DNA from 2 places in the Lysinibacillus parviboronicapiens genome. Region 1 is predicted to be linked to the other one. Evidence: riboswitches for the same ligand, from Rfam matches in the RefSeq annotation. Region 1 holds a riboswitch; the other holds the start of a gene.
What was found. Region 1 has a riboswitch for thiamine pyrophosphate ahead of C9J31_RS11820 (ABC transporter substrate-binding protein). Riboswitches for the same ligand answer to the same signal wherever they lie in the genome.

Region 1 (4,221 bases):
TAGTAGCAGGACGCTTTGTTAACACGAGTATACGATCTGCTAAAAAAAGAGCTTCTTCGATATTATGTGTGACAAACAAAATCGATTTTCGGTGTTGTTCCCAAATAGATAACAGCCATGCTTGCATTTCTAGTCTTGTAAACTCATCAAGCGCTGAGAACGGTTCATCTAAGCATAAAATAGGTTTATCACTAACGATTGCTCGAATAAATGATACACGCTGCTGCATGCCTCCAGATAGTGCATTGGGATAAGCATTTTCAAACTGTGCGAGTCCTACCTTTTCTAGCCATGCCCGTGCTTGTTCGATATGTGGTTGCTGCTGTAGTTCCTCTACAATCGTGACATTCTCTAAAATCGTTCGCCAAGGGAGTAAACAGGGCTGTTGAGGCATATAGCCGATGGTTCCTCTTTTTAGCTGTATATCTTCTTCGTCTAACAAAATTGCCCCCCCATCTAAGGCGGAAATACCTCCAATTAATTGAAAGAGGGTACTTTTTCCACTACCAGACGGGCCGATAATCGCAACAAATTCACCTTCCTTTACTTCAAAAGATAAGTTGTTAATGACTTGCAGTGAGCCAAATGATTTATGAATGCCTTGAATGTTCAGCATGTAGTCCCCTCCCTTTCACAACGAGCTTTTCGAGCACACGAATGCCACTAAATAACAATAAGCTTAATAAAACGATGGCAAAAATGGCCACGAATACACGGTCCGTACGAAAAGAAGATTGTGCAAGTGTCATATAGACACCGATGCCCTTTTTAGCACCAAGCCACTCTGCAATAACAGCGCCCATAACACTATACGTAGCCGCAATCTTTATGCCTGAGAAAATAGCTGGATAGGCATAGGGCCATTCAAGTTTCCAGAATGTTTGTGCCTTGGTTGCACCAATCATCTCAAAATAGTGTTTTAGCTCAGGTGAGGTTTGGCGAAATCCGTCCATAGCCGCAATCACAATTGGGAAAAAGCAAACCAGACAAATAATAATGAGTTTCGGCAACAAACCAAAGCCAAACCAGATAATTAATAGTGGCGCCAGTACAAGCACTGGTACATTTTGTGACACAATCAGGATGGGATAAAATAATTCCCGAATCATAGCCGAACGATGTAACAATACAGCAACACTTAACCCAAAGATTATCCCAATGGCAAGACCTAAGAGTGCCAACTGTACACTAGCAAAGACATGTGGTAAAAATGCTTTATAGGATTGAACTGCTTCTATTATAATGGCGCTCGGTGCAGGTAACAGCCACTGTGGAATTTGTGCAAATTGAACAATTAGTTCCCATATGAATAAGAGGAAGACGATAAAAATAATCGTCCTCCCTTGTTTTATTGCCTGAATCATGGACGATATTTCTCCGTCAACGTCCCCATCGTAATACCTGTTGGCTGATATAAAATTTTCACCTGTGTAATAACGTTTATTGCCCCAAGCTCAATCATCTTGCTATTCATTTCTTCTAGGATTTGAAGCAAAGTAGAGAGTTCACCTTCCATTGTCGTTTCCAATGGATGTACCTCATATTTTACTCCTGAAGCATCGATAACAGCGATCGCCGCGTCAACAAAAGGAATAACGTCCTCATATTTTTCAGTTTTCGGTATGATTTGTACACTGATTAATGAATTTGCCATTTACTTTGCCTCCTTAGTTGGTAAAAAATCGTTTGTAAATGCCTTTGCTGGGTTGAATTCACCTTCTAAAACATTATTACTTGTCATCCAATCAGCATAGTTTCTCCATACGGCTAATTTTTGTTCACCCCATTGTGCGGCATCATCTTGATACTTGTCTGCTAGCCATTCCTGACTTTTATGTACAAGCTCTTTATCTAAATCTGGTGCCGCTTCTAGTAGAATATCAGCTGCTTCTTTCGGTTGATTGATGGCATATTCATAGCCCTTTGCTGCGGCCGCAACAAATGCCTTTACCGTATCCGGGTTCTCCGCAATCATTTTTTCGTTTGTTGCAAGTACTGGTGTATAATAATCAAGCTGTTCACTATAGTCTGTTAAGTACAGCATGTTGAGCTTTTCACCACGCAGTTCCGCTTCTATCCCTGTCCAAGCATAGTATATCCAAGCAACATCAATGTCTTTCTGCATCATGGTAAAGAAATCTAAATCACCGGCATTGACCATATCTAATTTATTGACATCTGCATTCTCTGTTTGCATTAATGATTGCAATACCGCCTGTTCAAGAGGAGCCCCCCAACCGCCATACGTTTTTCCTTCAAAATCTTTTGGTGATGTAATACCATGCGCAGCAAGTGACGCAAAACCTGACGTATTATGTTGAATAACGGCTGCAATCGATACTAATGGTACATCCTGCACGCGTGCTTGTGTAATCGACTCTTGGTAGCTTACGCCAAACTCAGCCTTGCCAGATGCAACAAGCTGATCGGCTCCTGCATCGCCAGGTAATAGAATATCTACGTCTAAGCCCTGTTTTTCAAAGTAACCAAGCTTTTTAGCCACATAAAGTCCTGTGTGATTTGTATTAGGTGACCAGTCAAGTACGACTGATACTTTTTTTAATGAATTCGATTCTTGTTTGTCCTCTTGAGCGTTACAGCCGACTAATGTTAATAGTGCTGCAACAAGGATCAATAACCATTTCTTCATGCTGAATCCTCCCAGTAAGTAGTGTGAAAGTGTTCATGTTTGAATGCTGTCATCACCATTTGAAAAACGTACTCGTCCCTTTTATGTAAAAGGCGCTGACAATTTCGAAATGAAAGTAAGATGTGTATCTGCATTTTCAAGCGTGTTAATGCGACTCGTGCATGTTGCAGGATAACTCCAAGACATAAAAAAACGCCCAGGAGTCATCCCAGACGTTTGAAATCGGTATCAAAAAATAATAGTACTATATTTTTGAGTAGATGTTCCCTACGCTGGTACGAGCCAAATCAGGTTCAAAGGGTCAGCGTCTGAACGGACACAATCTCAGCTGGCAACTACCAGCCCCCCTACATTCTTAACATATGAACTTTTCGAGGACTATTATACCCATATCTCTAAGCAAATGACAAGGCTCTAATTACATAGAGATTTTATTGTTAATTAATAAATCAAAAAAAGCCCAGTTCTCGAAAAAGAACATGGGCTTGATTGTTTAGCTATTTTTCATTTTTTGCCTTTAAAACATGGGCAATTGCACCGTCAGTAGCTATATCAACTTTAAAGGAGCCATTCGAATGACGATCTGAGCGTGTTAGCCCTTTCACATCAATCACTTCTTGCACACCCTTTTCAGTTTCCACTACAATTTGCTCTTCATCCGTAGCTCGAGTAACAGAGACGATACGGTGAGGATTTGCTTTTAACTCGGTTAATACTTTTAGCCCTCGTTTTGCACGGCTGGCTATATCTACCTCAGCGACATTCATTTTCTTCACTGCCCCACGCTGTGTCACAATCACAACATATTCCGTGTCACTTGGCTTTAATATCGTTACACCTACTAAAGCTTCGCCCTCTTTCAGCGTTATGCCTTTCACCCCTCCTGTTTTCACCCCCGTTACAGGCAATTCTTCAATTGGGAAGCGAATCGCATAGGCCGTATCTGTGATTAATAATAATTCTGCCTCGTCTGTCACAAGATCCGCAAAAATCATTTCATCGCCGGATTTGACATTCATCGTTTTAATAGGCTTAGAATAACGAGTTACCGCATAATCACTTAGCGGTGAGCGCTTAATTTGTCCATCTTTGGTCGCCGTTAAAATATAGGTATTTGGCTGTTCAAATGTTTCGAAGCCATATACCGCAATAATGGATTCATCCTCATTGGTTGGCACTATACTTGAAATATGCTGGCCAAGGTCCTTCCATCGAATATCCGGTAATTCATGCACGGGTTGATAAATATAATTGCCTCGATTTGTGAAAAGTAACACATGGTGCTGCGTATTTAAATTTTCCTCATACAATAAATAATCGGAATCCTTCATGGCGAAATCTTGACCATTGGAGGCAGCATGAGAACGTGTAGATGTACGCTTAATATAGCCATCCTTCGTTACTGTTACAACTACTTCTTCACTTGGGACAAGTACATCTAATGTTATTTTAATTTCTTCAATTTCACGTTCGATTTTTGAACGACGTGGTTCAGTAAAGCGCTTTTTAATATCGAGTAACTCTTGTTTTATGACACGCACTAGTTTTGCTTCACTGTTAAGAATACCTTC
Region 2 (4,221 bases), 1.1 Mb from region 1:
CTTTAATATTTACACTTTCACATATAGCAGAAATTACAGCTATTCCATGTGCACCAGCTTTAAATACTAGTTGTGCATTGGACTCATCAATTCCGCCAATTGCCACGATAGGCAAGTCAGGGTGTTCAGAACGAACTTGTTGTAGAAATTCAGTACCACTTGGAGGTTTGGCATTACTTTTAGAAGTGGTTGCGAAAATAGGACCGATACCTACATAATCAGCTGCGTACTGTAAAGCAGTGTGCACTTCATCTTTTGTATGAACAGACACACCAAGTAACATATCTCCAATTTTCTCGCGGATAACTGCAACAGGAAAATCATCTTGCCCAATATGAATGCCATCCGCACCAAGTTTTAAAGCAAGCTCAATATCATCATTGACGATAAACGGAATATGATACTGCTTACATAGCTTTTGACAACTTTGAGCAAAAATTTCATAAGCTAGCCCAGTTAATGCGTCTGGCCCCTTTTCGCGAAATTGAAACATGGTAATGCCTGATTGTAACGCCTCTTCAAGTACTTCTAATGGAGGTCGTTTATGAACGTTTGCCGAACCCATAATAAAATAGAGCTTTAAATCGTGGTTATTCATGAATAATCACCTCGCAAAAACCTTTGTATTTATGGTAGGCAAAATGATTGGTCGGACCGTGTCCATTGCCAATAGATAAATCATGTGTAATGGCAAGCTGAATAAATTTTTTCGCTTCCAAAATAGCCTGATCTATTGGTAAGTTAGACCCAATAAAAGCTGTTAATGCAGCAGAAAATGTGCAGCCTGTACCGTGTGTATTGTTTGTTGCAATACGTGCCGTTTGCATGGAAAATGATCGACCATCTTTAAAAAATACATAATCAGTCGCAAATTTTTTGTCAGATAAATGACCACCTTTCATGACAACACATCGTGCGCCTAGTTGCAAAAGTGTATGAGCAGCTTGCTTAATTGAAGCTGGGGTATCAATCTTTTTGCCTGTTAATACTTCTGCTTCCGGGATATTTGGCGTAATAACAGTTGCTAATGGTAATAAATAACATCGCAATGCCTCGATTGCTTGTTGTTGCAATAAGCTTTCGCCACCTTTAGCAATCATTACTGGATCAATGATAAGTGGTATATCCAAGTCAGCCATTATATTTGCAATGGTCTGAATAACATCAGCAGAAAAAAGCATTCCTGTTTTGATAGCACTAATTGAAAAATCCTCTAATAGTGCATAAAATTGTTTTTCGATAAAGCTTGGATCAATGGATAAAACATCATACACACCTAATGTATTTTGAGCAGTTAACGCTGTAATCACAGATGTGCCAAATACCTTTAATTCTTGAAATGTTTTTAAATCTGCTTGAATGCCTGCACCGCCGCCACTATCTGAGCCTGCAATTGTAGTCACGATATGCACTATTTTTCACCGTCCTTTGAAAGACGATGTAACTCATTTAAGATAGCAATTTGAAAATCACCAATATATTGAGTAGAGCAAGCAGCATGTTCAGCTATTTTTTTATAGGCCAATAAAGTATTTACTAATTGTTTATATGGCTCATTTTGTGCAACATAAGCGGCTGCGCAAATTGCACTTAATAGGCAGCCTGTCCCTGTGACTTCTGTCATTTGCTGATGTCCCCCATCAATCCAATGCATTTGTTTACCATCAGTTATAAAATCTTTTTCACCGGTCACAATAACTATACAATCATAGCGTTGAGCAACTTGCTTTGCCTCATCCTCAATACAAATTGACCCGCTGCCACTGTCGACGCCTTTTTGTTGCCAATTTACATTGGCAATAGCAGCAAGCTCACCAATATTGCAACGAATAACAGCAAATTTAACTTGCGTTAATAAATGCTGTATTGTTTTTTTGCGAAAAGTAGTCGCTCCTGCACCAACGGGATCTAAAATAATTGGGATGCCAAGTGTATTGGCCATTTCTCCCGCACGTAACATAGATTCTTTTGTACGATCATTTATCGTACCCGTATTTAATAATAGCGCGGAAGCGATTTTTACCATTTCTGTAACTTCATCGATTTCATCGGCCATTACAGGAGAAGCACCAATTGCCAGTAAGCCATTTGCTTGAAAATTGGCCACGACATAGTTTGTGATACAGTGAATAAGTGGCTGTTGTTTACGTATTGTTTGTAAAATCATAGTAAGTCCTCCTTTTTGGGTGGACGTAAGCATGCAAAAAAAAGCTCTTTTCGTGCAAAGAGTACACGTAAAAAGAGCTTTTCATCAATAACAAGATGTATTGCTCCCTACGTCAGTATTAACTAACAGGTTCAAAGGGTCAGGTTTTACCTTCTCAACTCAAGACGAGTCCCCCTGCAATCATGATTTTAGTTGACCAAAATGTACCATACTTTTTCTCCGTGTTCAATAGCGATTTCCAATTATCATAAAAGCAGTGACTGTTGCCATATAAAGAAGTATGATAGTTGTCATGACTTTTCAAAATTAAGGCTTCTTCCATTGAAAATCAAGAAAAATGAGTTTTATAATGGGCATAGCGAAGGGGGCATATGCCATGAATAGACAAGATTTACTCGCACCAGAGTGGTATAACATTGCAGAAGAAATTGAAAAGTATGCACAGAATCCAACCAAAAATGCTTTAATAGTTTATAACGAAAACGAAGATATACAATATATTACATATGCAACTTTACTTGAAAAGGCAAATCAGACAGCACATGTATTCACATCTCAAGGATTAGTCAAAGGAGATGTAATTTTAGTTATGGTGCCAAGATCAGTTGAGGCGTACATTGTTTATATTGCTGCATTAAAGGCTGGCTTAACGATTATTCCAAGCTCTGAGATGTTGCGTGCAAAGGATATAGACTATCGAATCACACATGCTGATGCAAAGGCGGTTATTGCCTATGAGCCATATATTGAACAATTTGATGAGGTGGAAAATTTAGAGGACGTGCAGCAGTTTGTCATTGGTCAGGCACATGCACCATGGCATCCTTTGCTAGAGCAAATGAAAAATAAACCCACTACCTATACAAGCGCCACACCAACGAAATGTACGGATCTTGCATTTCTTGCCTACACAAGTGGCACAACAGGCAATCCAAAGGCTGCTGTTCATACACACAGTTGGGGTTACGCACATTTGCGGACAACAGCACCAAATTGGTTAGGCGTTGAAGAAAATGATATAGTGTGGGCTACTGCAGCTCCAGGGTGGCAAAAATGGATATGGAGTCCATTCCTTGCAACATTGGGTAGTGGAGCAACAGCTTTTGTTTACAAAGGAAAATTTGATGCAGCTACATACTTAACGTTACTTGAAAAATTTAATATTAATGTTCTGTGCTGTACGCCCACTGAATATCGTTTTATGGCAGCACTTGAAAATTTACAACACTACAATTTGAGTAGCATTCGTCAAGCTGTATCTGCAGGAGAACCGCTGAACAGTGAGGTTACGAAAATATTCTTACAAAACTTTAAACTTCAGGTACGTGATGGCTACGGTCAAACTGAAAATACATTACTTGTTGGAACAATGGTAGGTATGGAGCCACGTGTTGGCTCAATGGGTCAACCAACGCCGGGAAATACGGTAGAAATTATTGATGATTTTGGTAACCCTGTTGCAGATGGTGCCGTTGGTGATATAGCGGTTCATCGTGAAACACCAGCATTATTTAAAAAATATTTTAAAGACCCAGAACGTACAAGCTTACAATTCCGTGGTGATTGGTATATCACTGGAGACCGTGCATATAAAGATAAAGATGGTTATTTTTGGTTTGAGGGACGTGGTGATGATGTCATTATTTCTTCAGGCTACACCATTGGACCATTTGAGGTTGAAGATGCATTAATGAAACATCCAACTGTGAAAGAAGTTGCAGTAGTTGCGAGTCCTGATGAAGTACGTGGTAATATTGTAAAGGCATTTGTAGTATTGCATGATAGAAGAATAGGCATTGCATCACTTATTCAAGAACTCCAAGATCATGTAAAAGCATTAACAGCGCCCTACAAGTATCCACGTGCGATTGAATTTGTTGAGGAGTTACCAAAGACCGCATCGGGTAAAATTCGCCGTGTCGAACTACGTCAGCTTGAAAAGTATCAGTATACGCAAAAATAATTTCCTAGGAAATAATGTCGAAAATCAAAGTTCATGCCAAATTTATGAACTTTGGTTTTTTTTATGTATAAAAAGCTTTTTTATGGCAAAA

Region 2: it holds a riboswitch for thiamine pyrophosphate, as region 1 does, so the genes downstream of both, thiM (hydroxyethylthiazole kinase) here and C9J31_RS11820 (ABC transporter substrate-binding protein) in region 1, are expected to answer to the same signal.

What each region holds. Positions count from the first base shown of each region.
Region 1 is NZ_CP073713.1:2,476,401-2,480,621, reverse strand. It holds gene C9J31_RS11835 (ABC transporter ATP-binding protein) at 1-616, opposite strand, end outside; gene C9J31_RS11830 (ABC transporter permease) at 591-1,364, opposite strand; gene C9J31_RS11825 (thiamine-binding protein) at 1,361-1,654, opposite strand; gene C9J31_RS11820 (ABC transporter substrate-binding protein) at 1,655-2,650, opposite strand; TPP riboswitch at 2,898-3,009, opposite strand; gene parC (DNA topoisomerase IV subunit A) at 3,148-4,221, opposite strand, start outside.
Region 2 is NZ_CP073713.1:3,619,160-3,623,380, reverse strand. It holds gene thiE (thiamine phosphate synthase) at 1-598, opposite strand, end outside; gene thiD (bifunctional hydroxymethylpyrimidine kinase/phosphomethylpyrimidine kinase) at 591-1,412, opposite strand; gene thiM (hydroxyethylthiazole kinase) at 1,412-2,167, opposite strand; TPP riboswitch at 2,255-2,353, opposite strand; gene mbcS (acyl-CoA synthetase MbcS) at 2,544-4,130, shown strand.